Regions from separate parts of the Kitasatospora sp. NPDC048365 genome, predicted to be linked through region 1. Evidence: riboswitches for the same ligand, from Rfam matches in the RefSeq annotation. Region 1 holds a riboswitch; each other region holds the start of a gene.
The links. A riboswitch is a leader RNA that binds a small molecule or an ion and turns the genes downstream of it on or off. The one in region 1 is predicted to bind glycine.
Positions count from the first base shown of each region.

Region 2: it holds a riboswitch for glycine, as region 1 does, so the genes downstream of both, gcvT (glycine cleavage system aminomethyltransferase GcvT) here and gcvT (glycine cleavage system aminomethyltransferase GcvT) in region 1, are expected to answer to the same signal.
Region 3: it holds a riboswitch for glycine, as region 1 does, so the genes downstream of both, gcvP (aminomethyl-transferring glycine dehydrogenase) here and gcvT (glycine cleavage system aminomethyltransferase GcvT) in region 1, are expected to answer to the same signal.

Region 1 covers NZ_JBICYJ010000018.1:28,144-38,363, forward strand. Annotated here, with positions in the region: gene ACGFX4_RS19630 (DUF885 domain-containing protein) at 1-389, opposite strand, end outside; glycine riboswitch at 953-1,048, shown strand; gene gcvT (glycine cleavage system aminomethyltransferase GcvT) at 1,445-2,536, shown strand; gene ACGFX4_RS19640 (alpha/beta hydrolase) at 3,295-4,269, opposite strand; gene ACGFX4_RS19645 (NAD-dependent epimerase/dehydratase family protein) at 5,095-6,012, shown strand; gene ACGFX4_RS19650 (ATP-binding protein) at 6,251-8,677, shown strand; partial or broken gene ACGFX4_RS19655 (SsgA family sporulation/cell division regulator) at 9,037-9,546, opposite strand.
Region 2 covers NZ_JBICYJ010000001.1:346,418-356,637, forward strand. Annotated here, with positions in the region: gene ACGFX4_RS01535 (sensor histidine kinase) at 1-841, shown strand, start outside; gene ACGFX4_RS01540 (response regulator transcription factor) at 1,030-1,224, shown strand; gene ACGFX4_RS01545 (hypothetical protein) at 1,237-2,169, opposite strand; gene ACGFX4_RS01550 (peptidase inhibitor family I36 protein) at 2,249-2,644, opposite strand; gene ACGFX4_RS01555 (L-serine ammonia-lyase) at 2,780-4,147, opposite strand; gene glyA (serine hydroxymethyltransferase) at 4,288-5,556, opposite strand; gene gcvH (glycine cleavage system protein GcvH) at 5,637-6,014, opposite strand; gene gcvT (glycine cleavage system aminomethyltransferase GcvT) at 6,094-7,212, opposite strand; glycine riboswitch at 7,362-7,466, opposite strand; gene ACGFX4_RS01575 (enhanced serine sensitivity protein SseB) at 7,578-8,345, shown strand; gene ACGFX4_RS01580 (enhanced serine sensitivity protein SseB C-terminal domain-containing protein) at 8,452-9,303, shown strand; gene ACGFX4_RS01585 (ABC transporter permease) at 9,699-10,220, shown strand, end outside.
Region 3 covers NZ_JBICYJ010000024.1:111,307-121,526, forward strand. Annotated here, with positions in the region: gene gcvP (aminomethyl-transferring glycine dehydrogenase) at 1-2,766, opposite strand, end outside; glycine riboswitch at 2,993-3,099, opposite strand; gene ACGFX4_RS24185 (PRC and DUF2382 domain-containing protein) at 3,290-4,492, shown strand; gene ACGFX4_RS24190 (MFS transporter) at 4,647-6,119, shown strand; gene ACGFX4_RS24195 (hypothetical protein) at 6,277-6,477, opposite strand; gene ACGFX4_RS24200 (hypothetical protein) at 6,602-6,751, opposite strand; gene ACGFX4_RS24205 (DNA polymerase IV) at 6,803-8,182, opposite strand; gene ACGFX4_RS24210 (MFS transporter) at 8,237-9,673, opposite strand; gene ACGFX4_RS24215 (Lrp/AsnC family transcriptional regulator) at 9,789-10,220, shown strand, end outside.

The sequences.
Region 1 (10,220 bases):
CCGGCTACCGCGGCCCAGTCCTCATCGGTGGCGGTGGGCATGAAGGAGAAGATCGTCCGCACCTGGTCGACGTGCGCGCCCACCGTGCGCAACTGCCGGAAGTTCTCGCCGGTGTCGTGCATCGCGAGTTCGGCGGTGAGGCGTTCTCTCAGCAGCCGGGCGCAGGCCTGTTCGGCGCGACCGTCCGAAGCCGGAGCGTCCGGAGCGGGAGCGGCGTCGAGGACGGCGAGAGTGCGGCGGGCGAGCTCAGCGCGGGCCTCGAAGCCGTCGGGTGAAAGGTCCGGCTGCCGGTCGTCACCACGGTTCAGGCCCAGCCAGGCCGAGGTCATCGGGTCGGCCGCAGCCAGCCGGTCGAGATGGTCGTCGGCTATAGCACGCGAAGAAATCATTTCATCTGCCATATGGACATCCTGACGCACCGTCGGCAACGGGGAAGCCGGGCCAGGGTCTCTGCGCGTTCGACTGCGCCCGCCAGCACGAACAGCACGCCCATGCCCATGCCCGGCAGGCTCGGAGCTCTCACCGCAGGGACCACGCGCCGCCGGGCGGGAAGGTCTGCGCGATCCCGAGGGCGGACGTGCGCAGTGCCGGGAGGACTCCGAAGGCGATCACTGCGGCCGGTCGACGGTGTCACGCTGTCAAACCAGAGGTTGTGGCCGGTCGGCCCGGGGCTCTACTGCTGGAACGGCTCGAGGACCACAGTCCGTACAGCCCGGTAGTCACCGGTTCCCTGGTCTCGGTCCTCCTGCTGCTCGTCGCAATTCCCGCTCCTGCAGCGGCGCTGGCGAGCCGATCTGATTGCCGATGAAGTCAAGGCCTGGCGCCCGCCGCGCCGCGGCTGTCGGGTGAGCGCCTTGAGGGGCCGATGACCAATCGGTGGACCGAGTCTTGACGGCCCGTCCTGACTCGCATACTTTGCCCTGAACAGCACAACAATCGAATACTCCGCCGATGATCCTGCGCGGGAGAGATTGCACTCGCAGGAGCGTGACGCCGAAGGAGCAAATCCTCCCCGGAAACTCTCAGGCACCGTCACCGCGCAGAAGAAGGCGGGCTCTGGAAAGCAGGTGCGTGTGACGTACCTCGCCCACGGTGAAAGCAGCGTGTAGCGACGCGCTGTGAAGCTCTCAGGCCAATGACAGAGGGGGAGGCCCAATCGACCGCACGCCGTAGCGCGTGCCGCCCCGTCGAGGAGCCTCCGATGGCCTTCTTCTCTCTTCCCCGCCTTGCGGTGTCCGAATTCCCGCGAGCGCGCAGCATCATCCACCGGTCAACAACGGGCGTCTGATCCCCGTTCCTGGTTCCCGCTCGCGCCTTTCCGGCCGTCACCGCTTCGGCGGGGACGTGCCGTTCGGGGCGGCGCAGCGCGTGGAGCTCTCTGTAGCAGCCTGCACACCGTGCCGCAGCAGTGCTGGCCGGCTGGTGTGTGTCTGAGAGGACAACCATGTCGAAGAAGAGTCCCCTGTACGACATCCATCGGGAACTCGGCGCCGCCTTCGCCGATGTCGCGGGATGGTCGATGCCCCTTCGCTACAGCTCCGAGTTGGCCGAGCACCATGCCGTTCGGACCGCGGTGGGTCTGTTCGATCTCTCGCATCTGGGAAAGATTGAGGTCTTTGGGCCGGAAGCCGGGCGTGCCCTGGATCATGCGCTGGTCGGGGAGCCGTCGAGGACACCGGTCGGACAGAGTCGCTATTCCGTCCTGGTTCACGAGAGCGGCGGCATCCTCGACGACGTCGTGGTTCACCGCGTCGAGGCGAGCAGGTATCTGATCGTCTGCAGCACTGTCGTTGTGTGTCCTGTCCTTCGGGACCGGGTCGACGGGTTCGCGGTCACGCTCCAGGACGCGACGAACGACTGGGCGCTGCTGGCGCTCCATGGTCCTGCGGCGGCCGCGCTCGTCGATGAAGTGGCGGAAGTGGATACTTCGAGGCTGCCGCGCCACACGATCTCCCGCGCCCGTCTGCAGGGCATGGACGTCCTGCTCTCGCGCACCGGCGGCACCGGTGAGGACGGCTTTGAGATCTACTGCTCCCCCGGCTGCGGGCCCTCCGTGTGGCGGGCCCTCACGCTGGTCGGCTCCGGGCAGGGGCTGGCGGCGTGTGGTCTGGCCTCTAGGGACATGCTGCGGTTGGAGGCCGGGGTACCAGCCCAGGGCCGGGAGCTCACCGTACGCGTCACTCCGTTCGAAGCCGGCCTCGGCAACGTCGTGGCCTTCGACAAGCGCGCATCGTTCGTCGGGGACACGGCGCTTCGGGCCCGCCGGGGCGTCACTCCTTCCCGTTCGCTGGTGGGGCTGACGACCGCCGGTCCCACCGTGCCCCGTAGCGGCCACCGTGTGCTCGATCGGCATACCCGCGAACCTATCGGCGAGATCACCTCGGGCGAAATGTCCCCGACCCTTGGCCACCCGGTGGCTATGGCCTATCTGCGCGCGCACCGCACCGAGCCCGGCACCGAGGTCCTTGTCGAGGTCGGTGCCGGCCGTGAGGAGGCGGTCGTCACGCTCCTTCCGTTCTATCGACGCTCCTTGTAGCCGCGGCCCAGGCGGCACCACCCGGTCGCGCTGCCGCTTCTGGCTCTGGGCCCGACGGTGATCGTCGATGCGGCCAACGCGGTGGAGGAGGCGCGGGCGCAGTAGCGGGCGCCGGCGTCTCGTCGCGGCGTGCCGGTGGTGTTCGTCGAGGTGGCGTGCTCGGATCCGACAGCGCATCGCCGTCGACTCGAAGGCCGGTCACGGGAGATCGACAGCTTCCACGAGCCGACGTAGGAGGTGGTCGAGCGCCGGGCGGGAAGCGTTCGCTCCATGGGCCGGCGATCGACTGGTCCTGGACAGCGTCATCGACCTGTCGCAGAACATCCCGACAGCCTTGGGGTTCCTGACCGCAGCGTCATGATCTTTGGTTCGCCCGTTTGGCATATCAGGCCGCCGTGAGCTGCTCGTGCTCGGCCAGAACACCGTCTTCGAGCTTCGCACCTGCGCGGACCAGCGCGACCAAGTGGCCTCCGCGGACCGCGCCAGCTGGCCTGGGCCGACTCGAGCTGCTTGAACACCATGGCCAGGCTGCCGGCGCCCCGTTTCTCCGGTAGTGCCAAGTCGCGCTGCGGTCCGCTCCGGTCATGGCCGGAGAGCTCCCGCTGCTGATCTCCAGGGTGTAGGGACTGACCAGATCCGCCCGGCCGGGCCGCAGCTGGGGTACGTCGCAGAGCGCGATCGGCCGGGGCCGGAGAGGCAAGAAGAATGCCTGCCGGACCCGGCGTCATCTGCGATTCCAGCGTGCGGACTTGCGTGGGTCAGCTGCCGTGGAGTGCTGTTCGGAGGGCGTCGATGGCGAGTTTGCGGGCGATGTTGGCGGCGCGGGTGTCGCGCAGGCTGTCCAGGAGCATGAAGTCGTGGACCATCGCCTGGACGCGGACGGAGGTGACGTCGACGCCGGCCTCGCGGAGCTTGTTGGCGTACTGCTCGCCCTCGTCGCGCAGCACGTCCGCCTCGTCGGTGATGACGAGGGTGGTGGGCAGGCCCTTGAGCTGTTCCAGGGTCGACTGCAGGGGCGAGGCGTGGTGCTCGGCGCGCTTGGCGGGGTCGGTGGTGTAGGCGTCCCAGAACCACTTCATGCCGTCACGGGTGAGGAAGTAGCCCTCGGCGAACTGGTGGTAGGACGGGGTCTCGAAGTTCGCGTTGGTCACCGGGTAGAGCAGGACCTGGGCCTTGAGGTCGATCCCGCCGCGCTCCTTGTTCATCAGCGCGAACACGGTCGACATGCAGCCGCCGACCGACTCGCCGGTCACGGCGATCCGGGAGGTGTCCAGGCCGTGCTCCGCGCCGTGCTTGAGGACCCACTGGCCGACCGCGTAGTTCTGCTCGACCTGGGTCGGGTACTTCGCCTCCGGCGCCCGGTCGTACACCGGGAAGACACCCGCCGCGCCCGCCCCGACCGTGAGCTCCCGGAACAGCCGGTCGTGGGTCTTGTCGTCGCCGAACACCCAGCCCGCGCCGTGGATGTAGAACACCACCGGCAACGCGCCAGCGGCGCCCTTCGGGCGGATGATGCGAGTACGGACGGTGCCCCACTCGCCCGCGTCCACCTCCACCCACTCCTCGTCGACCTCAGGCCGCGGCACACTCAGGTCCGCCTGCAGGCCCGCCAGGATGTCACGCCCCTGCTCCGGCGGGACCTCGTAGATCCGCGGATGCGGATCCGTCGCATCACTCAACTCCTGCGCGGCCCGCTCCAGATACGGCGTGATCGGCGGAGGAATATCAGACATGTCGACTCCATTGTCACGAGTACGTGTTTGTGTCGTCCTGCCGTCCGGAGCCGGCCGCAACCGCGAATTCTCCGGGACAGGAGGTTTCCCGGCCCTCAATCCTTCGCGCGGTTTCTACTATCTGCAACCTGGCGCATTGAGCTCCGGAACTGCGAGTCCATCGTCCTTGAACGCCGATGCCCTGCCGTGCCCGACGCGCCGACGAACACGCCTTGCCGGCGTGACATGTGCCCCGCCCTGAGCTCGGTGCCAGCCCGGATTACGTATACGTATATCGCGCACGGCGGCCTTTCATTCCGGCCGGCGGTGGACCCTGCTGCGCGTGGTGTTCGGCGAGCGCCCTTGACAACAAGGCCCTGGCGTTACCCCGGACGAGCCAGGCCCGGCCGAACCGAGAGAAGGACTCCACATGGTGAAGCCACCGGGCCGGTAGAGCGAATTTAGGTATACGTATTCACACGACCTGGGGTGCAGCGCGCCGAGACGACAGCCTCTGCATCTCCTTCCCTGGAGGTAATCGGGCCGTCTGCCGGCGCGGGAGTGCGCACCGAATGGCCACTGTTCTTCGAGCTCATGCGGTCATATGACTCGCAGCCGGATGGCCCGTTGACCGGCAACCATCAGCTTCATACACAGTGAAGCAGGCAGGTGTTAGCAGCATGGGCTCGCATGGGTCCATTTCTGCGGCGCGGCCGCGATGCGGGCACCGAATCGTGCAGCAATGATTGAGTCTACGGCGGCAGCCGGAGACCCGAGCCGAGAAGCAAAGTGGCATGGGGCAAACGGTCCGACCATGTGATTTTCACGAAAAGAGTGACACATCCCATGCAGACGGTTCTGGGCGCCAACGGGCCCATCGGCGAGGAGCTGACCCGCGAGCTGTACCGTGGGTTCACACGCGACATCCGGCTGGTCAGCCGCCACCCCGCGAAGATCCACGACACCGATCAGCTCGTCAGGGCCGACCTGACGGACCCCGAGGCCACGAAGCAGGCCGTCGAGGGCAGTGAGATCGCGTACCTCACCGTGGGACTGCCCCTGGACTCGCAGCTGTGGGAGCGACAGTTCCCTGTCATGATGCGCAATGTCATCGACGCCTGCGCGAGGTACGGCACCAAGCTCGTGTTCTTCGACAACACGTACATGTACCCCGGTACAACCGTCCCGCAGACCGAGTCGACCGGCTTCGAGCCGAACGGACGCAAGGGCCGAGTGCGCGCGCAGATCGCGACGATGCTGCTGGATGCCATGAAGGCGGGATCCGTCGACGCCGTCATCTGCCGGGCTCCGGAGTTCTACGGCCCGGGAAAGACCAAGAGCCTGACCAACTCGCTTGTCTTCGACCGGATCAAGGCAGACAAGCGGCCACTCGTCCCGATCAGTGCGAAGACCTCCCGTTCACTCATCTGGACACCGGACGCCGGCCGCGCCATGGCGCTGATCGGAAACACCCCGGACGCCTACGGCCAGACCTGGCATCTGCCCATCGACCCGCACCGCCCCACCTACGCCGAGATGATCCGGGTGGCCGAACAGGTCACCGGCCGCAGTATTCGGTACACAGTGCTGCCGCTGGCCGTGTTCAGGATCGGCGGGAGCTTCATCGGCCGGCTCGGAGAGGTCCAGGAGCTGCTGCCCCGGTACCGGGGTGACAACATCTTCGACGCCTCGAAGTTCGCGGCGCGGTTTCCCGACTTCACCGTCACCTCTCACCAGCAGGGCATCGCCGAGATCCTCGGCTGACGGTCCGTCGGGGCGCCCCCGGCACCGGACGCACCCGTGCCAGCGCCGGTCACCGGCCGCCCGCTCCGGTCACCCTTGGCTGCCGTGTTCGAGGCCGTCGCTGCCTCTGCCCGGCTGATCGCGTGTGCGTCGTTCTTCACGGAGTGCAGCAGCGCCAGCCTGGCGGAACTGCGCCGTTCCATGGCCTACGGTGGGTCGCCACGGCCCTGAGCGAGCACACACGACGGGAGGGTTGGGCATGGGGTTTGCATTCGGTCAGCAGCGTGGCGGGCAGCTGCCGGCCGACCGGAGCAGCTTCGTCGGGAGGGCGGACGAGGTCGCTGCCGTCTCGGAGGCGCTCGACCGGACACCTCTGGTGACGCTGGTCGGGCCGGGAGGTGTGGGCAAGAGCCGTGTCGCCCTGCGCGCGGCGGACTCCCTCAGGCCGCGGTTCCCCGACGGGGTCTGGTTGACGGAACTGTCGACACTGCACGACGCGGAACTTCTCCCTGCCACCCTCGCCGGCGTTCTCGGCCTTCCGGAGCAGCCCGGCTCGACGCCGTTGGACGCTCTCGTGGGACATCTGCGGGGCCGTCAGTTGCTGATCGTGCTGGACACCTGTGAGCACATCATCGACGCCTGCGCCGTGCTGTGCGATGTGCTGCTGCGGGAGGCTGCGAGCGTCTCTGTGCTGGCCACCAGCCGGCAGCCCCTCGCCGTTCCCGGGGAGCGCTGCATCACGATCGGTCCGCTCCCCCACGCCGACGCCATGGCGCTCTTCGAGCAGCGGGCCCTCACCTCCGTCCCGGGTTTCGCTGTCACCGACAGCAACCGCGGGCAGGTCTCGGCGCTCGTCGGGACGCTGGAAGGGCTCCCGCTGGCGCTGGAGCTGGCTGCGGTCAGGCTGCGGACCGTGCCCTTGGACCATCTCACGGCCCGTCTTGAGGAGCGGTTCGGGATTCTGACGGGTATGCGTCGCACCGCGCCCGGACGTCACCAGACCCTGCGTACGGCGATCGACTGGTCGTACGAGTTGTGCACTGATGAGGAGCGGCTGCTGTGGGCGAGGCTGTCGGTCTTCACCGGCGCCTTCGAACTGTCCTCCGTAGAAGGTGCGTGTGCGGATTCGTCTCTGCCTGCGGAGGACGTGCTGTGCGTTCTCAGTGACCTCGTCGACAAGTCGGTCGTCTACCGCGAGGGCTCGGACGCAGCCCGGTACCGCATGCTGGACACGCTGCGCGCCTACGGAGCAGAACGGCTGGCCGAGTACGAGGTCGACGGCAGGTCTCGCGAGCGGCACTTCCTGCTGTACCAGCAGCTGGGCGATCGCCTGTGGGAGCAGTTCCTCACCGACCAGCAGGCCGAACTGCACCGCTCGTTCCGCAGGGAGATCGCCGACATCCGTGCGGCCCTGCAGTACGCCTTCAACACCCCGGGGCGGGCTGCTCAGGGACTGTGGCTTGCTGCGCAGCTCGCTCCCTACTGGCGGGCAGCGGGGACGCAGTCCGAGGGGCGCTACTGGATCGATCAGGGGTTGCAGGCCAGTCCCGACGACGGCGCCTCTCGTGCCTGGGGCCTGCTCATGGCCGGGCTTCTCGCCGTGTGGAGCTGTGACCTGGAGAGTGCGCCCCAGCATTTCGCCCAGGCGTGGGAAGTGGCCGTCCGGTGTGGTGAGGAGCGGGTCCAGCTGCTGGCCGCACCGAGTCTGGGGGCTATGCGGGTAATGCGTGGCGAGGTCGAGGAGGGTCTCGCGGAATGGGAGCGGGGGTATCAGCGTCTTGTCGAGATCGACGACCTCCTGGGCCTGTCCGTGACCCGGTCCGAGGGTCCTTTGCTGAAGGCGGCCCTCGGTGACTCCGCCGGAGCGCTGGCGTGGTGCCAGGCCAATCTCGATCGTCTCGAGGGCACCGGTGAACGCCAGCTCTGTGCCGCCACGCTGGCCGTTCAGGGCGTCATTCTGTGGCTCGAGGGGCGCGTTGAGGACAGCGTTCCCGGTCTGCGTGAGGCTCTGGAGGCGAGCAGTGAGATCGGGGACGTGCCCGTCGCTGCCTTGTGCTGTCTCGGGCTGGCCTGGCATGCCGCTGCGAAGGAGCGATTCGTTCAAGCGGCGTGGCTGCTCGGCTACGGCCAGAGTGCGCGCAAGCCGGGCAGCGACCCCATCGGTATTCTGCCTTCGCTGCTGGAGCAGCAGGATGCGGTGATCGCGGCCGTTCGTGCCGCGCTCGGCGCCGCGGGCTTCGAGCGCTGGCATGGTCACGGTGGGCGGATGTCGGGTGACGAGGTTCTCCGGGCGGTTCGGGCCGACACAGACGAGCCGCCCCGGTCGCCGGACGGGCCCGGTGTCGGAGGAGATGATGCGAGGCCGACAGGTCTGACCGCTCGCGAACGCGAGGTGGCCTCCCTGGTTGCGCAGGGGCTGTCCAATCGTGAGATCGCCGGCCGGTTGGTCATCTCGAAGCGGACCGTGGACACCCACGTCGAGCACATCCTTGCCAAGCTGCAGGTCTCTGCGCGGGCCCGCATCGCCCAGGCGCTGGAGGACAAAGACACCCTCCCCGCGTCTCGGGCGGACCTCCCTGGCTCGCTGGCGGCCCGCCTGTCGGCAGGGCCGGCGATCCCGGTCGGCAGCGGGCGCGGCCGCGGTCCGAAGTCGACTGCGGATGACGAGCCGTTCCCAGGTCGGTGAGCTCGGCGATGCCTTCTCCCCAGGGTCCCAGCCGGTCGACCGCTTCGCCGACGTGCTCCTCGTCCTGGCCCTGGCGTTCCGTCAGATCCGACGGTCCCGGGATTCCCGGTGAGCTCCGGCCCGGAACCCGCTGGTTGGCTTGGAGTCCGGTGTGCGCTTTGTTCGCTCCTGTACTTCGCCAGGAGGCTGATCACCGCCGGGCGAGGGGGTCTGCAGGCCTCGAACGCCGGCCTGGGACTTGGGATGCGGTCACTCGTCGCTGTCCTCGTCACGGCGCCACGGCTGACGAGGACTGGGTGGGTCGTCAAACAGGATCGGAGGTTGTTGGGCTCCTCGAGGTGCAGGTGTTCGCCCCCGATGGGCACGATGTTCTCGCTCTGCGCGAGGAAGTCAGTGATGACCACGGTCGGCATCCGGAGCACCGCAACGCTCTCCTCCCCGACGAGGGAGACACAGACCGTGTCACGCTCCGTGTCGTTGGCCGGGCTCGGGAAGACGGACACATCTCCGCCGCCGGCCCACCTGGTCGTGCCTGCGGACAGGAGGTCGCGGGCGAAGGTCCATCGCACTGGCTCGCCCGCCGACACCTGCACGTCCAAGTGGACCGCGTACGGCTCTGAGGGGTCGTAGCGCAGGCAGGTCGGAACAGGCACGGCCAGGCCCGGTGCCACGACGACCTCCGCGTCGATCCGCTCCACCACGCCGCCCGCCGCGGTGCGCTGGCGAGGGACGCGGCCGCCGGTCACGACGCGGCTCCGTGCGCGGCGATCGTGCGCGACCTCGGCCTGGGCGGGGTCGCCCTGTGCCGGCGCCCCCGGCGGACAGGCGGATGCGGCCCGAAACGTGGCGGCTGCATCAGCCGGTCCCATTCGGGATCCGAGTCTCCGGGCACCACCCGCCCGGCAGCACGCCACTGCGCTTCCAAGGCCGAGAACAGCGGGCAGTCAAGAGGAAACGTTTCTTCACATTCGTTGAAATGTCCATCAATTTCCACGCCATGTCCAACGAGGGACACCCGGGCGGGTCACGTTTCGCTGTCCGCCGTGATCACCCTTGGTCGCGAGCAGGAGAAGGCAGGGCCGGGCCATTCAGTACCACGTCCCCTCGGCCGATCGAGATTCACCGCCTGCAAGCGACCTGTGCCCCGGACCGGGCCACTGACCTGTTGCACACAGTGCCCGACGGCCCATCGCGCACTGCTGTCGCTGTATCCGGCGGGCCACGTGTTCGCGTGACAGTCCCGCGAATGCCTCTCCGCCGTCCGGACAGCTTTTCGTCGCTCTCGAGTACCAGGGCGCTGATCGAGGACAGCGGGGAACTCACCGCCAGACTGCTTGTTGGTCCCTCGCCCCCGGACAGGCCTGCCCTCGTGCCGGGCCGCGGTAGGGGCTTGGCACGAGGGCAGGAACGGCCCCGCCGCTACGGGGTGGGGCCACTGCCACGTCGGTCGGCAGCGGGTGGCCGTACCGGTGCTGGGTGTCCGGCCTGCTGGCGGGGGCTCACATCTGCCGGTTGCCGGTGGGGACCCTGATCCGGCGAGCTG
Region 2 (10,220 bases), on a different contig from region 1:
CGGCTGGGTCGTCTCCGGCCGTACGCTGCGCCCGATCCGGCGGATCACCACCACCGCCCGCCGGGTCGCCGAGGGCAGCCTGGACCAGCGGATCGCGCTCGACGGCCCGCACGACGAGCTGCGCGAGCTGGCCGAGACCTTCGACGCGATGCTGGCCCGCCTGGAGTCCGCCTTCGACGGGCAGCGCCGGTTCGTGGCCAACGCCGCGCACGAGCTGAAGACGCCGCTCGCCATCAACCGCACCCTCATCGAGGTCGCCCTGAACCGGCCCGACGCCACCCCGCAGCTCGCCCGCCTCGGCGGCTCCCTGTTGGAGGTCAACCGCCGGCACGAGCGACTGATCGACGGGCTGCTGGCGCTGGCCCGGTCCGAGCAGCGGGTCGCCGACGCCGTCCCCGTCGACCTGGGCGCGCAGCTGAGCAGCGCCGCCGACGGGGTGCGGGAGGAGGCCGCGCACGCCGGGGTCGAGCTGCGGCTCGATCCCGGCGTGACACCGCTGCGCGGGGACCCGGCGCTGCTGGAGCGGATGGCGCAGAACCTGCTGCAGAACGGGATCCGCTACAACGTGTCGGACGGATGGGTGTCGGCCAGGACCGAGTCGACCGGCGGCCGGGTGCGGCTGCTGGTCGAGAACAGCGGGCCGCTGGTGCCCGCCGAGGACGTCCCGGCGCTGTTCGAGCCGTTCCGCCGGCTCGCCGACCGGGTGGGATCGGCCCAGGGCACCGGTCTCGGCCTGTCGATCGTCCGCTCGGTGGCCCGGATGCACGGCGGCGAGGCGACCGCGACCGCGCGCCCGGCCGGCGGACTGCTGGTCGAGATCACGCTTCCGATGGAATTGTGAATTCCACCCTTCGGCCCCGTTGCGGCAAAAGGTTAGTCCGTATCCGAATGCCGTTCCCGGTGATATGGTTCGGAATGGCGTGCGGGGCCGTGTCGAGCTAGCCGAGTCGATTTCTCTGGGGGATGGGAATGACCAGTGCAGAGGCTTTGCGTGAACGGATCGACGAAGTCGTCAGGAGCGTCGACCAGATGAGTCCGAGGGAAATCGCGGTATTCTCCCTGCTGCCGACCGGTGCGACCAACCGGGAAGTGGCCCGGGAGCTCAGCATTTCCGAGCGGACGGTGAAGTTCCACGTCGCCGCGATCCTGCAGAAGCTCGGTGTGCGCTCCCGGGTCGAGGCCGCGATCGCCTCGTACGTCTGGCGCGGACGCCGGGAGAGATGAGCGACCGGCGGGTCAGCGGGTCAGCGCGGCGGCCAGCTTCAGCCGCTCGTCCAGCTGGCCCCTGGCCCGCCGGAGAACCTCGCCGTTCCGTTCGATCTGCCGCTTCTGGTAGGCGACTTCGACGGTCGACCAGATGCCCACCAGGTTGACCTCCCGCTTGCACGCCACATCGGCCTCGGCGGCGGCCACCGCCTCGGGGGCGTTCGCGCTCGCCGGGGTCAGGCCCAGTTCCTTCAGCGGGGAGACCGGGTTCTCCGCGTGGAAGCCGGCGTGCGCCAGGCAGGACGACCAGGCCGCGACCGCGGCGCGGACCCGGGAGTCGGCCTTGGAGTCGTTGTACGCCTGCACGGCCAGGTTGAAGACCAGCTGCGGGTCGACGGTGTCCGCGGCCGGCGCGAAGAGCTTGAGCCGCGACTCGGTCAGGCAGCCGCCGACCGGCACCCTGGCCCCGCCCAGCACGCGCTCGCTGCCGCCCGAGCGCTCGGCGTCCTGCTGGTTCCTCGGCAGCGCGGACGGGGCCAGCTTCTCCTCGCCGAACAGTGCCAGTGCCTCGTCGCTGCCCGGGGCGGGCGTGCTGCGGGTCGGCTTCTCCCCGGGCGGCACGGCGTAGCCGTCGCGGGCGGCCACCGAGGCGTCGGTGAGGCCGTAGCGCCGGCTGTTCTCCTCCTCGCCGTCCGGCCCGGCCGGGCGCGGCGCGAACCGGAATCCGAAGCGCTGCATGCACTGGTCGATCAGGGCGTCCTGCGCCTTCTCCAGCTCGCGGTGCCGGGCCGCGTCCACGTCGTACGACTGCAGCGGGTACACGACCCGGCGCGCGTCCAGCAGGGTCGGGAAGGCGGGCACCTCCGGCTCGGCGGAGGCGCGGCCGGACGGCTGGGCGCACGCGGCGGTCACCAGCGCGGCAGCGGCAAGGATCAACGACAGACCGACCGGCCGTCGGGTCATCTCGGGCTCCAGGAATGGTGGTTGGCCGACAGAACGGCCGTCCGGCCCCCGCGCGGGGGCCGGACGGCCAGGGGTCGGGTCAGCGGTAGTACGCGGACGAGACCTTGTTCTTGAAGTTGGTGCTCGCGTTGCTGCTCACACCGGCGTCGATCCAGCCGTGCACACCGCCGCGGTTGGCGTCGGTGTAGACGTCCCAGGTCAGGGTGTCGCGGTTCCAGTACGACTCGGCGTTGTCGTTGGCCGAGATCGAGGTGCCCGGGAAGGTGTCGTTGCTGAAGTCGGCGTCGCTGACGTACAGGTCGAACACGTAGCTGCTCTGGTTCTGCAGGAAGTACAGCCCGAGCTCACCGGGAGTGAGGCTGCCGTCCTTGCCGGCGGCCGAGGCGGTGCCGGCCGTGGCCAGCGCGCCGGCGCCCAGAGCGGCGACCGCGACCCCCACCGCGACGGAACGGCGGATTGCATTTCCGATACGCATGGAATTCTCCCCACGTGATTTGCGGGGGCCGATGCCCCCGCCGGAGAAGAGTTCAACACGGAGTAAAAGCCGGCGTACAGCTGTCTCTCGGTACAGCTGTACGCCGGTACAGGGTGGAAAAGCGACAGGAATTGGTCAGCACTCGATGACGTTGACGGCGAGGCCGCCGCGCGAGGTCTCCTTGTACTTGATCTTCATGTCGGCGCCGGTCTCCTTCATGGTCTTGATCGCCTTGTCGAGGGAGACGTGGTGCCGGCCGTCGCCGCGCAGCGCCATCCGGGCGGCGGTGACGGCCTTGACCGAGGCCATGCCGTTGCGCTCGATGCAGGGGATCTGGACGAGGCCGCCGACCGGGTCGCAGGTGAGGCCCAGGTTGTGCTCGATGCCGATCTCGGCGGCGTTCTCGACCTGCTCGGGGCTGCCGCCGAGGACCTCGGCGAGGCCGCCGGCGGCCATCGAGCAGGCGGAGCCGACCTCGCCCTGGCAGCCGACCTCGGCGCCGGAGATGGAGGCGTTCTCCTTGAAGAGCATGCCGATCGCGCCCGCGGCGAGCAGGAAGCGGACGATGCCGTCCTCGTCCGCGCCGGGGATGAAGTTCAGGAAGTAGTGCAGGACGGCCGGGATGATGCCGGCGGCGCCGTTGGTGGGCGCGGTGACCACGCGGCGGCCGGAGGCGTTCTCCTCGTTCACGGCCATCGCGTAGAGGGTGACCCACTCCATCGCGTTGGCCGGGCCGATGCCCTCGGCACGCAGCGCGCGGGCCCCGGCGGCGGCACGGCGGCGCACCTTGAGCCCGCCGGGGAGGATGCCCTCGCGGGCCATGCCGGCGGCGACGCACTCCTGCATCACGGCCCAGATCTGCAGCAGGCCGGAGCGGATCTCGGCCTCGCTGCGCCAGGCCTTCTCGTTCTCCAGCATCAGCCCGGAGATGGACAGGCCGGTCTCGCGGGTGAGCCGCAGCAGTTCCTCGCCGGTGCGGAAGGGGTAGCGCAGCTGGGTGTCGTCGGGGACGACGCGGTCGGCGCCGATGGCGTCCTCGTCGACGACGAAGCCGCCGCCGACCGAGTAGTAGGTCTTCTCCAGCAGGGTGGAGCCGTCGGCGGCGAACGCCCACAGGGTCATGCCGTTGGCGTGGTACGGCAGGGCCTTGCGCCGGTGCAGGATCAGCTGGGTGTCGGGGTCGAACGGGATCTCGTGGGTGCCGAGCAGCATCAGCCGCTTGTCGGCGCGGATCCGCTCGACGTCGAGGTCGGCCCGGTCGACGTCGACGGTGCGGGGAGAGTTGTTCTCCAGGCCGAGCAGGACGGCCTTGGGGGTGCCGTGGCCGTGGCCGGTGGCGCCGAGCGAGCCGAACAGCTCGGCGCGCAGCGTGGCGACGTCGGCGATCAGGCCTTCGGACTTGAGGCGGCGGGCGAACATCCGGGCCGCACGCATCGGGCCGACGGTGTGCGACGACGAGGGGCCGATGCCGATGGAGAAGAGGTCGAAGACGCTGATGGCCACGGAGGGACGTCCTTGTCTGGTCTCGTGGGGTAAACAGAGGGCGGTGACATGGGACGGGGCACCGCGCGCACTGTCCAGTGTGCGCGGTGCCCCGGAAAACCACGGGTGCCGGCCCGGTGAGGCCGGTCACCCGGTGCGGCTTACAGCTCGGGGTAGAGCGGGTGCTTCGCGGCCAGGGCGGTGACCCGGGCCTTGAGGGCGGCGGCCTTGGTCTCGTCGAAGCCCGGGAGGAGGGTCTCGGCGATGACGTCGGCGACCTCGCGGAAGTCCTCGGCGTCGAAGCCGCGGGTGGCGAGGGCCGGGGTGCCGATGCGCAGGCCGGAGGTGACCATCGGCGGGCGCGGGTCGTTCGGGACGGCGTTGCGGTTGACCGTGATGCCGACCTCGTGCAGGCGGTCCTCGGCGTCCTGGCCGTTGAGCTCGCTGTTGCGCAGGTCGACCAGGACCAGGTGCACGTCGGTGCCGCCGGACAGGACGGTGGCGCCGGCGGCGGCCACGTCGTCCTGCAGGAGGCGCTCGGCGAGCAGCTTGGCGCCCTCCAGGGTGCGCTGCTGGCGCTCCTTGAACTCCTCCGAGGCGGCGACCTTGAAGGCCACGGCCTTGGCGGCGATCACGTGCTCCAGCGGGCCGCCCTGCTGGCCGGGGAAGACCGCAGAGTTGATCTTCTTGGCCCACTGCTCCTTGCACAGGATGACGCCGCCGCGCGGGCCGCCCAGGGTCTTGTGCGTGGTGGTGGTGACCACATCGGCGTACGGCACCGGGGAGGGGTGCAGGCCGGCGGCGACCAGGCCGGCGAAGTGCGCCATGTCGACCATGAGGAGGGCGCCGACCTCGTCCGCGATGCGGCGGAACTCGGCGAAGTCCAGCTGGCGCGGGTAGGCGGACCAGCCGGCGATGATCAGCTTGGGCTGGTGCTCCTTGGCGAGGCGCTCGACCTCGGCCATGTCGACCTGGCCGGTCTTCTCGTCGACGTGGTACGCGGCCACGTTGTAGAGCTTGCCGGAGAAGTTGATCTTCATGCCGTGGGTCAGGTGACCGCCGTGGGCCAGGTTGAGGCCCAGGATGGTGTCGCCCGGCTGGATCAGCGCGAACATGGCGGCGGCGTTGGCCTGCGCGCCGGAGTGCGGCTGGACGTTGGCATGCTCGGCGCCGAACAGCTCCTTGATGCGGTCGATCGCGATCTGCTCGACCACGTCGACGTGCTCGCAGCCGCCGTAGTAGCGGCGGCCGGGGTAGCCCTCGGCGTACTTGTTGGTCAGGACCGAGCCCTGGGCCTCCATGACCGCCACCGGGGCGAAGTTCTCGGAGGCGATCATTTCGAGGGTGGTCTGCTGGCGGTGCAGCTCGGCGTCGACCGCGGCGGCGATCTCCGGGTCGAGCGCGTGCAGGGACTGGTTGAGAACCGTCATGAGGTGGATCTCCCCGTGGAGCGGGTGGGCGGAGGCGGGGCGGCCGCCGCGCTGCGGCCGCCCCCGGGACACGAGTCGGGTCAGCCGCCGATGAAGGCGGTGTACTCCTCGGCGCTGAGCAGCTTGTCGGTGGCCTCGACGCGGACCTTGAACAGCCAGGCGCCCTCGAAGGCCTCCGCGTTCACCAGCGCCGGGTCGTCGATGACGGCCTGGTTGACCTCGGTGACCTCGCCGGTGGCGGGGGAGAACAGGTCGCTGACCGACTTGGTGGACTCGAGCTCGCCACAGGTCTCACCCGCGGTGACGGTGTCACCGACCTCCGGGAGCTGGACGTACACGATGTCGCCGAGGGCGTCGGCGGCGTGGGCGGTGATGCCGACGGTCGCGACGGCGCCCACCTCAGCGGTGGTCAGCCACTCGTGCTCCTCGGTGTACTGCAGGTGCGTGGGGTTGCTCATGACGTCATTCTCCAGGATCGCAAGAGGGTAGGGCGGAGCCGTCCGCTGAGCGGACCGGGCAGTGAAGGGGGGAGGAAGCTCAGCGGGCGCGCTTGTAGAACGGCAGCGCCACGACCTCGACCGGCTCGTGCTTGCCGCGCACGTCCACCGCGACCGCGGTGCCCGGCTCGGCGTGCGCGGCGTCCACGTACGCGATGGCGATCGGCTTGCCCAGGGTGGGGGAGGGCGAGCCGGAGGTGATGGTGCCGATCGGGGTGCCGTCGGCGGCGACCACGGTGTACTCGGCGCGCGGGACGCGCTTGCCGTCCGACACCAGGCCGACCAGCTTGCGCGGCGGGTTGGCCTCGGCCTGGGCGGCGGCGGCCTCCAGCGCCTTGCGGCCGACGAACTCGCCGCCGTTGGTGGTCTTGTCGAAGCGGACGACCCGGCCGAGGCCCGCGTCGAACGGGGTCAGCTCGGTGGTCAGCTCGTGGCCGTACAGCGGCATGCCGGCCTCCAGGCGCAGCGTGTCGCGGCAGGACAGGCCGCACGGCACCAGGCCCTTGTCGGCGCCGGCCTCGGTGAGGGCGGTCCACAGGTGCGCGGCGTCGGCCGGGGCGCAGAAGATCTCGAAGCCGTCCTCGCCGGTGTAGCCGGTGCGGGCCAGCCAGACGTCCTTGCCGGCCACGGTGGCGGGCAGCAGGGCGTAGTACTTGAGGCCGGGCAGGTCGGCGTCGGTGACCGAGCCGAGGATGCCGTTGGCCTCCGGGCCCTGGACGGCGATCAGCGCGTAGGCGTCGCGGTCGTCGCGGACCTGGACGTCGAAGCCCTCGGTGCGGGCGGTCAGCGCGTCCAGCACCACCTGGGCGTTGGAGGCGTTGGCGACCACCATGTACTCGTTCTCGGCGGTCCGGTAGACGATCAGGTCGTCCAGGATGCCGCCGTCCTCGCGGCAGATCATGGTGTAGCGGGCGCGCAGCACGCCGAGCGCCGAGATGAAGCCGACCAGCGCGTGGTCCAGGAACTCGCCGGCCTGCGGGCCGGAGACGGTGATCTCGCCCATGTGCGAGAGGTCGAAGAGACCGGCCTTGGTGCGGACCGCGAGGTGCTCCTCGCGCTCGCTGCCGTAGCGCAGCGGCATGTCCCAGCCGGCGAAGTCGGTCATGGTGGCACCGAGCGAGCGGTGAAGCGCGTCGAGCGCGGTGAGGCGGAGGGACATGACGGCAGAGCTCCTTGGCTGCATATGGGCATGCGGGGGTGGAGTCTCCCCGTCTGTCGTCACAACCTGAGAGCTTCACCGCATCCAAGGATGGCGGCTTGCACCGTGGGTGGGCGCACGGCGCGGCCGTGTCCACTTTCCAGATGTGCCTCGCCCGTGCGGTATGGGTGCCTGAGAGATTCCGGGGAGGACTTGCTCCTTCGGCGCCGGTCGCGCCCCCGACAGGGGCGTTCCGGCTCTCCCGCGCGGGTTCGAGCGGCCAGTATGAAGTTCGGCGCGCACATCATGGCATGCCCGGCGCCCGGTAGGGGAGTGCACCCCGGCGGATACGCTTCTCACAGCAGTGGATCTGAAGGGGTGGACCGATGGATTTCCCGGTGGGTGAGGCTCCGCAGGGCGGCGCGTGGCCGGCCAACGAGCTGGAGCAGGTGCTCACCGCGGCGCTCGGCGATCCGGGGGCGACGCCCCGGGTGATCGAGGTGCTGGGCCGCAGCCAGGTGTGGATCCCGCTGCCGGCGGGCGCGGACCCGCAGGGCGAGTCGCTGGACCTGCCGACCATCGAGCTGGCCGGTGCGCCGTACGTCCCGGTGTTCTCCTCGCAGGAGGTGTTCCTGCGGCACGCGCCCGGCATGGCCTTCGCGGTCGCCCCGATGTGGGAGTTCGCCCGCGGACTGCCGCTGGGCATCGGGATCGCGGTCAACCCGGAGGCCCCGGTGGGCATCCCGGTGCCGCCGGAGGGCGTGGGCGAGCTGCGCCGCGGCCCGCAGGGCGACCGCTGGGCGGCCGAGGGGATCCAGGAGGGGGCCCGGGTGGCGCTCAAGGAGCCCGATCCGCACCAGGAGCCGTTCGCCTTCCTGGCCGCCGTGACCACCGAACTCGCCGCACTTCCGGGCGTGCTGACGGCGCGTCGGGCGCTGGCCCGGGTGGAGGGCGAGCCGACCCTGCTGTACGTCGGCGTCCAGCTGGACCCGGCGCTGCCGGCCGACCCCGCGGAGGTCAACCAGGCGCTCGGCCGGGCACTGGGAACCGCCGCCCCGGCCTGGCGCGTCAACCTGGTGCTGTTGGACCTGGTCGCGGACCCGGTGGTCGAGTGGCTGCTGACCCGGGTGCAGCCGTTCTACGTCCGGCCGTGACGGGGCGGCGGCGGTGACCGGCCAGTAGGGGGACGGCGGCATGACGAGTGTCCGGCCCGCCCCATAGGGTTGGCCCGACACCGCAGGGCGGACGGAAGAGGGCGACGTGACGGGAGCAGCCGGCGACCCGGGCGCGATCGAGCGCGCCCTCAGAGAGGTCGCACCGGAGCGCTGGGCGGCGTACGAGACGCTGCTGCGGGCGCTCGCCGAGGGCAGGGTCTGGATGCTGCTCTGGCACGGCACGCCCGGCAGCCCGGACGCCCAGTACGGGAACATGGAGATCGGCGGGATGGGGTACGCCCCGTGCGTCACCTCGCCCGAGCAGCTGGCGGCCAGCGGCTGGTCGCGCGGCCACGAGGTGATCTCCGGCCTGGAGATCGCGAACGCGCTGTACCGCACCCGCTGGGGCCTGTGGCTGGACCCGCACCGCCCGGGCGGCGGCGTCGGCATCCCCTGGGCGGACCTGCGCCGGGTCGCGGTCGGCCTGGACCGGCTGCCGGCCGGCCCGCTGCGGATCTCCGAGCCCCAGCTGCCGGCCCCGGCGTTCTACGCGGTGCTGCAGCAGCAGGCGGGCGAGGTCCGCCCGCTGCGCTCGCTGCGGGTGGCCTGGGTGCAGCCGGCCCTGGGCGAGCCCTACCTGGCGGTCGGGCTGGACCTGTACGACACCTCGCCGCCGTCGATCGAGGCGGCCCGGGCCCTGGTGCTGCGCGCGGCCGCGCAGGCGCCGGACGTGCCGGCGGTGTCCACCGTGATGCTGGCGGACGAGTTCGACCCGGTCGCGATGTGGATGTGGGCGCACGGGCGCCCGGTGTTCGACCGGGGCGCGCAGTACGGCGGCGCGCCGGGCCAGGCCGGGCCCCCGCAGTCGTACGCCGGTTTCGGTTACTCAGCGCCACCGCAGCAGGCGCCCGCCCCGGGCTGGCCGCAGCAGCCGTGGCCGGGTTATCCGGGCCGCTGAAAAACCTTCGTACACCCCCGCATTGACCTTTTGTCAGGTCGGCGGGGGTTTCTGCTGTCCGGGCTGCCACCTGGCACTATTCCGCCACTGGCGAGGTCTCGTCAGCGTGCGTCTTGACGGACATGTAACACGTATGTGAAGAGCGATATACCGCGGCAACGATCGTGCATGCCGACAGATCACGGTTGGGCATCTCTCCTCGATGGGGGCTGGCGCCCGGTGCTCGCCATGACAGAGAGTGCTGCGCAACCCGCCTGTTGCGCACATCGCACGAACTTCTGCACCGCCGCTAGGTGTTCGGCACCACCGCAATCCGCACAGCACTGCACCGCACCCGTTGCAACCGCTGCGACTCCGTGGGCCGGCCACCGTCGGCGAGGGGAACGAACTGACTCATGACCACACCCACCGAGACCATCGGCGCCGAAGCCGAGCCGGTCGCCGCCGCGGCCAAGCAGATCGAGGGCCGCTCGCTCGGCCGGATCGCCTGGACCCGCTTCAAGCGTGACAAGGCCGCCCTCGCCGGCGGCGTGGTGGTGATCCTGCTGGTGCTGCTCGCGGTGCTGGCCAAGCCGATCGAGGCCGTCTTCGGGCTCGACCCGAACAAGTTCAACCAGGACCTGCTGGACGCCAACCTCGGCGGCATCCCGGTCGGCGACTTCGGCGGGATGAGCTGGAGCCACCCGCTCGGCATCGACGTCCAGTACGGACGCGACATCATGACCCGCATCATCGAGGGCTCCTGGGTGTCGCTGCTGGTCGCCTTCTGCGCCACCGTGCTCTCCAACGTGATCGGCACCGCGCTCGGCATCATCGCCGGCTACTACGGCGGCCGGGTCGACACCGTGATCAGCCGGCTGATGGACATGTTCCTGGCCTTCCCGCTGCTGCTCTTCGCGATCGCCATCTCGGCCTCG
Region 3 (10,220 bases), on a different contig from region 1:
CACGCCGGCCGGGAAGACCGCCTCGTGGCGCGAGTAGGCGTGCTCCCACTCACCGGTCAGCGTCGCCGCCGTGTGCGGGGCGTTGGCCAGCGGGTTGTCGTCCTTCGGCCAGGCGCCCGTGCCGACCTTCTCGATCTCCGCGCGGATCGCGATCATGGTGTCGCAGAAGCGGTCGATCTCGTGCAGGTCCTCGGACTCGGTCGGCTCGATCATCAGCGTGCCGGCCACCGGGAACGACATGGTCGGCGCGTGGAAGCCGTAGTCGATCAGGCGCTTGGCGATGTCGTCCACCGTCACGCCCGTCTCCTTGGTGAGCGGGCGCAGGTCGATGATGCACTCGTGCGCGACCAGGCCGCCGGGGCCGGTGTAGAGCACCGGGAAGTGCGGGGCCAGGCGCTTGGCGATGTAGTTGGCGTTCAGCACCGCGACCTGGGTGGCGCGCTTGAGGCCCTCGCCGCCCATCAGGCGCACGTACGCCCAGGAGATCGGCAGGATCGCGGCCGAGCCCCACGGGGCGGCCGAGATCGGGCCGACACCGGTGGCCGGGCCGGCCTCCGCCTGCAGCGGGTGGTTGGGCAGGTACGGCGCGAGGTGCGCGCGGACCGCGACCGGGCCGACGCCCGGGCCGCCACCGCCGTGCGGGATGCAGAAGGTCTTGTGCAGGTTCAGGTGCGAGACGTCCGCGCCGAACTTGCCCGGCTTGGCGAGGCCGACCAGGGCGTTCAGGTTGGCGCCGTCGACGTACACCTGGCCGCCGGCCTCGTGCACCATGGCGCAGATCTCGGTGATCTCGGTCTCGTACACGCCGTGGGTGGACGGGTAGGTGACCATCAGCACCGAGAGCTGGTCGCGGTGCTGCTCGATCTTGGCCTTCAGGTCCTCGACGTCCACGTCGCCGTCGACCAGGGTCTTCACCACGACGACCCGCATGCCGGCCATCGCGGCGGAGGCCGCGTTGGTGCCGTGCGCGGAGGACGGGATCAGGCAGACGTCGCGCTGGGTGTCGCCGTTGGCCAGGTGGTAGGCGCGGACGGCCAGCAGGCCGGCCAGCTCGCCCTGGGAGCCGGCGTTCGGCTGGATGGAGACCGCGTCGTAGCCGGTCACCTCGACCAGCTGCTGCTCCAGCTCGCGGATCAGGGTGAGGTAGCCCGCCGCCTGGTCGACCGGGGCGAAGGGGTGCAGCTGGCCGAACTCCGGCCAGGTCACCGGCTCCATCTCGGTGGTCGCGTTGAGCTTCATGGTGCAGGAGCCCAGCGGGATCATGCCGCGGTCCAGCGCGTAGTCGCGGTCCGACAGGCGGCGCAGGTAGCGCAGCATGGCGGTCTCGGAGCGGTGGCTGTGGAAGACCGGGTGGGTCAGGTACTCGTCGGAGCGCAGCAGCGCCTCCGGCAGGGTCTCCGCGTCCTCGGCGATCTCGGCGGTGACGCCGAAGGCGGCGAAGACCGAGGCCAGGTGCTCGCGGGTGGTGGTCTCGTCGCAGGAGATCGAGACTGTGTCCTCGTCGACCTGGAAGAGGTTGACGCCCTCGGCGAGCGCGCCGGCGACCACGGCGGCGGCCCGGCCCGGGACGCGCACGGTGACGGTGTCGAAGAACGACTCGTGCGCCGGCTCCACGCCGCCCGCGCGCAGGCCGGCGGCGAGCGCCGCGGCGTAGCGGTGGGTGCGGCGGGCGATGTCCGCCAGGCCGTCCGGGCCGTGGTAGACGGCGTACATGGAGGCCATCACGGCCAGCAGCACCTGGGCGGTGCAGATGTTGGAGGTGGCCTTCTCGCGGCGGATGTGCTGCTCGCGGGTCTGCAGGGCCAGGCGGTAGGCGCGGTGGCCGTCCGCGTCCACCGAGACGCCGACCAGGCGGCCGGGCAGGTTGCGGGCGTACGCGGCGCGGACCGCGAGGTAGCCGGCGTGCGGGCCGCCGAAGCCCATCGGGACGCCGAAGCGCTGCGAGGTGCCGCAGGCGATGTCGGCGCCCAGCTCGCCCGGGGACTTCAGCAGGGTCAGGGCCAGCAGGTCGGCGGCGACCGCGACGACCGCGCCCAGCTCGTGGGCCCGGTCGATCAGTGGCTTGAGGTCGCGGACCGCACCGGAGGCGCCCGGGTACTGCACCAGCACGCCGAAGACGCCGCGCTCGGCGACCTCCGCCGGGATGCCGTTCGACAGGTCGGCGACGACCACCTCGACACCGGTCGGCTCGGCGCGGGTCTCGATCACCGCGATGGTCTGCGGCAGCGAGTCGGCGTCGACCAGGAAGACGCCGCCCTTGACCTTGGTGACGCGGCGGGCCAGCGCCATCGCCTCGGCGGCCGCGGTGCCCTCGTCCAGCAGCGAGGAGCCGGAGGTGTCCAGGCCGGTCAGGTCGGCGACCAGGGTCTGGAAGTTGAGCAGCGCCTCCAGGCGGCCCTGCGAGATCTCCGGCTGGTACGGCGTGTACGCGGTGTACCAGGCCGGGTTCTCCAGCACGTTGCGCAGGATCACCGGCGGGGTGAAGGTGCCGTAGTACCCCAGGCCGATCATGGAGGTCAGCACGGAGTTGCGGCCGGCCAGCTCGCGCAGCTCGGCGAGCACCTGGGCCTCGGAGCGGCCGGCCGGCAGGCCCAGCGCGGTGAGGCTGCGGATGGCGGCGGGGACGGCGGCGTCGGACAGCTCGTCCAGGGAGCCGTAGCCGACCTGGGCCAGCATCTTGTCCTGCGCGGCGGCGTCGGGGCCGATGTGGCGGCCCTGGAAGGGACTGGCCTGCTCGAGCTCGGTGAGGGAAGGCTTGGCGTTCATGGGGGTCGGGGCCTCCTGGTCACGGACCGGCGGGGGTACGCATGCCGGTCCGGACGCCGTGGGAGCCGGAAAAGCAGACGAACCCGTCAGGCCTCCCCCTCTGTCATCGGTACCTGAGAGCTTCGCCGTGCCGGCGCCGTGAGGCGTCCCGTCGACTTGCACCGTCGGTGAGGGTGGTGCCGCCGGCTCCTGTGCCGGCGATCCTGCCCTGCTTTCCAGAGTGACCTGATCCCGTTCGGTACGGATGCCTGAGAGATTCCGGGGAGGAGTTGCTCCTTCGGCGCCCCTTCGCACCCGCTCGCGCGGGGCCGGGGACTCTCCCGAGCGGGCTCGGCGGTCGCCGCCCAGGGTACCAGCGCGAACGTTCCCGATCACCGGTCCGGGCCTGTGATCTGCCCCGGACGGCTGAGCTCCGCTCGCCGGTGTCCGATACATGTCGTTTCGTGTGAAGTGGTGGTCGGCCAGCTCCTCCGACCACCCCCCTTTGACGGATTCTCAAGGAGCAGCAGGACTGGAGGACAGCGTGCAGACCGATATCGATCCGCGCGACCTGATCGGACACAAGGCGGTCGACCGGAACGGTGACAAGATCGGCACGGTCGACGAGGTGTATCTGGACGACGCGACCGGCGAACCCGAGTGGGCCGCCGTGCGCACCGGAATCTTCGGCCGGGACGCCTTCGTCCCGCTGACCACCAGCGAATTCTCCGGGGACGAGCTGCGCGTCCCGTACGACAAGTCGCTGATCAAGGAATCCCCGGACTTCGGTGTGGGGCAGCACCTCTCCCCCGCCCAGGAGCTCCAGCTGTACCGCTACTACGGGCTGGACACCGGCAACGGCCAGCCCGTGCCGCCGACCGCGGCCAACGGCTCCCTCGCCGCGGAGCGGCCCGCCGACAAGTCCATGGACAAGCCCGTCGACCGGGACTTCGGCACCACCGCCCCGGTCGCCGCCGCGGCGGCGGCCCAGGCGGCCGGCGCCCAGCCCGCGCAGCACGCCCAGCCCGCCGTGAACCGCACCCTCGCCCCGCCGCCGACCTACGCCGCGCCGGCCGAGCACAAGCTCCCGCAGACGCAGCCGCAGCCCCAGGCGCACGCCCGGACGGCGGCCACCGGCGACGCGCCCGCCGCCCCGATCGAGATCACCTGCCGCGAGGAGCGCCTGGAGATCACCACCGAGTGGCACGAGCTGGGCACCGCCCGGCTGCGCAAGTACGTGACCACCGAGCCGGTCGAGCGCCGGGTGCCGGTGGTGCGCGAGCGGGTGCGGGTGGAACGCGTCCCGGTCACCGAGCAGGAGCGGGAGTCGCTCACCGAGCAGGAGATCGACGAGGCGATGGAGGAGGTGACCCTGCGCGAGGAGCGGCCGGTGGTGCGCAAGTACCTGGCCCCGATCGAGCGGGTGCGCCTGGTGGTGGAGCGGTACACCGAGGAGGAGGTGATCCACGAGGAGCTGCGCCGCGAGCAGGTCGAGGTGCACGACTCGACGGCCGAGCCCGCCGCCGGTCCCTCCGGCCGGTCGGCCGGCACCCGGCAGCACGGGGCGCCGCAGCCGAACGGCGTCCAGCAGCACGCCGCGCAGCAGCTCGGCATCCAGCAGCCCACCCAGGCGCACCCCGCGCCGATGGGCACCGTCCCGCTGTCGCACCCGGCGCCGCTGCACAACGGTCACCCCGAGACGGTGGCCGCGGCCACGGTCCGGCCGGAGCCGCTTCGCCCGGCCTGATCCGCGCCGCCACCGGCCCCGGTCCGCTCCCCGCGGACCGGGGCCGCCGCTTTGCCAAAGCTTCACCCGACGATATTTGACAGACTGAAGTATCTCCCTGCATGGTTACTTCAGCTGATTCACTATCGCCTGCCTGAAGAATGAGGAAGTCACCGTGAGCGAGGCATCACAGCCCACCGTCACGGCCGCCGCGCCGACCAGCGCCCGCGTGCTGCCCGCGCTGATCGTGGCCATGCTGGCCTTCACCGTGGTGCAGACCGCGGTCGTGCCGATCCTGCCCTCGCTCGCCAAGGAGCTGGACGTCTCCGGCTCCAGCATCACCTGGCTGATGACGGCGAACCTGCTCTCCGCCGCCGTGCTCACCCCGCTGCTCGGCCGCTTCGGCGACCTGCGCGGCCGCAAGCCGATGCTGCTGGTCTCGCTGGCCGGCCTGGTCGCCGGTTCGGCGCTCGCCGTCTCCACCCACTCCTTCACCTGGCTGGTGGTCGCCCGCGTCCTGCAGGGCGCCGGCGGTGGTGTGCTGCCGCTCGCGATCAGCATCGTCCGCGACGAGATGCCCCGCGAGAAGGTCACCGGCGGCGTCGCCGCCATCAGCGCCTCGATGGGCGTCGGCTCCGGCCTCGGCCTGGTCGCCACCGGCCTGCTGCTGGAGCACTGGAGCTACAAGTCGATCTTCTGGATGGGTCTGGCCTTCGGCCTGATCGCGGTCGGCCTGGTCGCCCTGCGCGTCCCCAAGGACCCGGTCGTCGACAAGAACGGCGGCGCCGACCCGCTCGGCGCGATCACCCTGGCCGGCTGGCTCTCCGCCCTGCTGATCGCCGTCAGCCAGGGCAACCACTGGGGCTGGACCTCCACCAAGACCCTCGGCCTGTTCGCCGTCGCCGCCGTGGTCGCCCTGATCTGGATCCTCATCGAGGTCAAGGTCAAGCACCCGCTGGTCGACATGAAGATGCTCTCCCGCCCCGCGGTCGCCTTCACCAACATCTCCGGCCTGCTCATCGGCTTCGGGATGTACGGCTCCTTCCTGCTGATCAGCAACTTCGCCCAGACCCCGGAGAAGCTGGCGCACTACGGCTTCACCGCCACCGTGCTGCACGCCGGCATCATGCTGCTGCCCTCCGCCCTCGGCTCGATGGTCGCCGCCCCGGTCGGCGCCCTGCTGATCGCCCGCCGCGGCCCCCGCCTGCCGCTGGTTCTCGGCGGCCTGCTCGGCTCCGCCGCCATGGTCTACCTCGCGGTGCGCCACGGCCACGAGATCGACATCTACCTCTCCTCGGCCGTCTTCGGCCTCGGCGTGGGCCTGGCCTACGCCGCCATGCCGGCCTACATCAACGGCGCCGTCCCGGCCGAGCAGAGCGGCATCGCCAACGGCATGAACGCCGTGCTGCGCACCGTCGGTGGCGCGATCGGCACCGCCGTGATGGGCGCGATCCTCACCGGCGACACCATGAAGCTGCCGATCCCGGTGCAGCTGCCCACCCTGGACGCGTACCGGCACGCCTTCTGGATCGCCGCCGTGATGTGCCTGGTCGCCGCGCTGGTGCCGTTCGCCATCCGCCGCATCAAGCCCGTCGAGCCCGTCGCCGCCGAGCAGGCCGCACCGGAGCTCGCCAAGACCGACGCCTGAGGTCTCCCCGACCAGGCGTCCTCCCCCGCCGGCCCCGGACAGGCCGGCGAGGAGACCGGGAAGCGTACGGCCCTGAGGGCATCGAGACCGTACGCCGACCCGGCCGACAACCGGCCCCGCACCCCTGGACAGGTGCGGGGCCGTTGCCGTCCCCGGCTCAGGAGCCGAGCTGCACGGCCATCAGACAGACGGTGTCGGACGCCCGGTCGAAACAGACCCTCGCCTTCCCCGCACGCACCAGGGACCCGGTGAGTTCCTCGGACCCGACCCAGTCCGCGCCCGCCGGGGCGAACCGGCTCAGCGCCTTGCGCAGCCGCTCGTTCTCCAGGCCCTCGTGGACCGTCCGCTCGTCCTCCACGGCCTTCTCGGCCGCATCCTCGATCGACCAGTCACGAAGCCCGCCGCCGACGCCACGGCCGCCACCGCTCCGACACCCACGCCCAGGAACACCCGACGACACACCACCCGCCTCCCGGCCCCGCTCATGACTGGACCGGGTACTGCGACGGGGCCACCGTGGTCTCCTTGCCGTCAGGACCGATCCCGACGTGCTTCCTGTTCGGGTCGAAGAGGTCGTGCGCGCTCACGAACACCAGGCCCGCGGCGCGGTCGAAGCACAGCGTCGACCCCACCGGGCCAACTGCCGACGACTCATCAGCCCCCTGACCATCAAACGATGTGGATCATTCAACACCGGGGCGCAGCGCCAGCGGGCCGGAAGGCTCCAACTCCGGGTCGTCGATGGCGAAGGTACGGACCCGGCCCGGCGGGCTGTCCGGGGTCTCGAAGCGGACGGTGACCCGGCCGACGCCGCTGCCCTGGACCCAGCCGGGGCCGAGCTCCGCGTGGGTGACGTCCTGGCCGGGCCACCAGCGGCGGGCGGCGGGCGGCTCCTCGACCGCCTCGGCGGCCACCGGCTCCGGCTCGCTCTCCTCGCGTTCCTCCCGCTCGGCGCGCTCGGCCCGCTCCAGCTGGGCGAACAGGTCCTCCTGGGTGAAGTCGGCGAGCTGCGAGACGCCGACGCCGAGCAGCCGCACCCCGCCGGTGACGTCCACCTGCAGGGCCAGCCGCCGGGCGGTCGAGGCGATCACCTCCTCGTCGTCGGTCGGCCCGCGCAGCGTCTCGGAGCGGGTCAACGTGGAGAAGTCGAAGCGCCGCACCTTGAGCACCACCGTCCGCCCGGAGCGCCCGGTGGCGTGCAGCCGCCGCACGCAGCGCGCCGCCAGGTGGTCGATCTCGCGCAGGATCCGGTCCCGGTCGGCCAGGTCGACCTCGAAGGTGTCCTCCACCGACACCGACTTGGCGTCCCGGTCGGGCACCACCGGCCGGTCGTCGAGACCGAGCGCCATCGCGTGGACGCCCGCGCCGTGCGCCCGCCCGAGCAGCTGCACCAGCTCCTCCGGCCCGGCGGCGGCGAGGTCGGCGACCGTGGTCAGCCCGGCGCGGCGCAGCGCCTGCTCGGTGGCCGGGCCGATGCCGGGCAGGGCCCGCACCGGCATCGGGCTGAGCACGTCCCGCTCGGTGCCGACGCCGACCAGCACCAGCCCGTCCGGCTTGGCCTGCTCGGAGGCGATCTTCGCCATCAGCTTGGACCCGGCCGCGCCGACCGAGGCGGTCAGCCCGGTGTGCTCGACGATGTCGGCGCGCAGGTCCTCGGCGACCGCCAGCACCAGCTGCGCGCCCTCGCCGGGCCCGGCGTCGCGCAGCGCCGGACCGTACGGCCCGGCCTCCAGGTCGACGAACGCCTCGTCCAGGCTGAGCGGCTCGACCAGCGGGGAGCGCTCGCGCAGCAGGGCCATCACGATCTCGCTGTTGCGCCGGTACGCCTCGAAGCGCCCGGTGAGGAAGGCCGCGTTCGGGCAGAGCCGGCGGGCCTGCGCCATCGGCATCGCCGAGTGCACCCCGAACCTCCGCGCCTCGTACGAGGCGGTGGAGACCACGCCGCGCCCGCCCAGCCCGCCGACGACGACCGGCTTCCCGCGCAGGCTCGGCTTGGACGCCTGCTCCACCGCGGCGAAGAAGGCGTCCATGTCGAGGTGGATGATGCTCGGCACGGTCCGCACCTGTCGATCATCGCGCACGGGTACGACAGAGCGCCGCACCCGCCGCCCGGCCGGTCAGCGCGCGCTGCCCGCCCCGACGCTGTCCGCCCCCGTGCTCCTCGCTCCCACCGCGGCCGCCTCGACGACCGGGCGGACGGTCGCCAGGACCAGCACCCCGGCCGCCAGGCCCACGCAGCCCGCCACCAGGTAGACCCGGTCCAGCCCGGCCGCGAACGCCACGTGCGGGTCGACGGCCCCGGCGAAGTCCCGCAGCCGGTCCTGGAAGACCGTGCCGAGCACCGCGATCCCGAGCGCGAAGCCGAGCTGCCGCCCGGTGCTGACCACCCCGGCCGCCATGCCGGCCCGCTGCGGCTCCACCGCCGCCAGCGCACTGGACATCAGCGAGGGCGTCGCCAGCCCGACCCCGACACCGGTGACCAGCAGGCCCGGCACCAGCACCGCCCAGCCCGAACCCGGGCCGACCAGGCAGAGCATCAGCGTCCCGGCGCCGATCAGCAGCAGCCCGTACCCGATCGGCCGCCGCGGCGCGGCCTGCGGGAACAGCCGGGCGCTGAGCGGCGCCACCACGAACGCCGACGCCGCCAGCGGGCACACCACGAGCCCCGCCCCCAGCGGCCCGAGGCCGAGCACCTGCTGCAGCCACAGCGAGGTGTAGGTGAGCTGCGCGAACGCGCCGGCCGTCAGCAGCAGGCCGCCCAGCGTCAGGCCGAGGAAGCTGCGGTTGCGCAGCAGCGCCAGGTCCAGCAGCGGCCGCTCCGCCCGCCGCTCGACCAGGACGAACCCGGCCAGCGCCAGCGCGGCGCCGACCAGCGGGACGAGCACCCGCGGGCTGCCCCAGCCGCGCTCGCCGCTCTCGATCAGGCCGTACACCAGCGCCGCGCCGAACCCGGTGAACAGCACCGCGCCCGCCAGGTCGAACCGGCCGCCGCCGGCCCGCGACGCCTGCGCGGGGACGGTCGCCCGGGTCAGCAGCACCGCGGCCGCCGCGACCGGCACGTTCACCAGGAAGATCGACCGCCAGCCGAAGCCGTCGGTGAGCAGCCCGCCGAGCACCGGCCCGACCGCCGCAGCGGCGCCGTTGACCGCGCCCCACACGCCGAAGGCCACACCGCGCTCGCGCCCCCGGTACGCGGCGCCGATCAGCGCGGTGGTGGAGGTCATCATGGCGGCCCCGCCGACGCCCTGCGCGGCGCGGGCCGCGATCAGCGTCCCGGCGCCCGGCGCCAGCGCGCAGCCGAGCGAGGCGGCGGCGAAGACCACCAGCCCCAGCAGGTAGAGCCGGCGGTGGCCGACCCGGTCGCCGAGCGAGCCGAGCGCCATCAGCAGCGCGGCCAGCATCAGGGCGTACACGTCGACCACCCACTGCAGGGCGGTGAACGAGGAGTCGAGGTCGGCGGACATCTGCGGCAGGGCGACGTTCACGATGCTGACGTCGACCAGCAGCATGAACGCCCCCAGGCTGATCGCGGCCAGGGGGATCCACTTGCGCATGGCGGGGCCTCCGGTGGGTCGTAGGAATTTCTCCACACCATCGGGCCCTGACCCGTCGATCCCCCACCCATCCACCAGATTCCGCAGGATTCCGACACCGGCTAGCCTTCTCCCCGTGGAATCCGACAGCTACGACCTCCTGGACCGGCAGCTCGCGCACGCCCTCCAGCTGAACGGCCGCGCCCCGTTCAGCCGGATCGCCCGCGCCCTGGGCGTCTCCGACCAGACGGTGGCCCGCCGCTACGCCCGCCTGGTCGGCACGGGCGCGCTGCGGGTGCTCGGCCTCTCCGCGCCGCACGCCCTGGGCGAGGAGCGCTGGCTGCTCCGGGTGCAGTGCACCCCGGACGCGGCCGGCACCCTCGCCGAGGCGCTGGCCCGCCGCGAGGACACCACCTGGGTCGGCCTGAGCGCCGGCGGCACCGAGATCAACTGCGGCACCCGCTTCCACCCCGACCAGCAGGACGGCACCCTGCTCCTGCAACGGCTGCCACGCACCCCGAGCGTGGTCGGGGTGACCGCCCAGTGCGTGATCCACACCTTCTTCGGC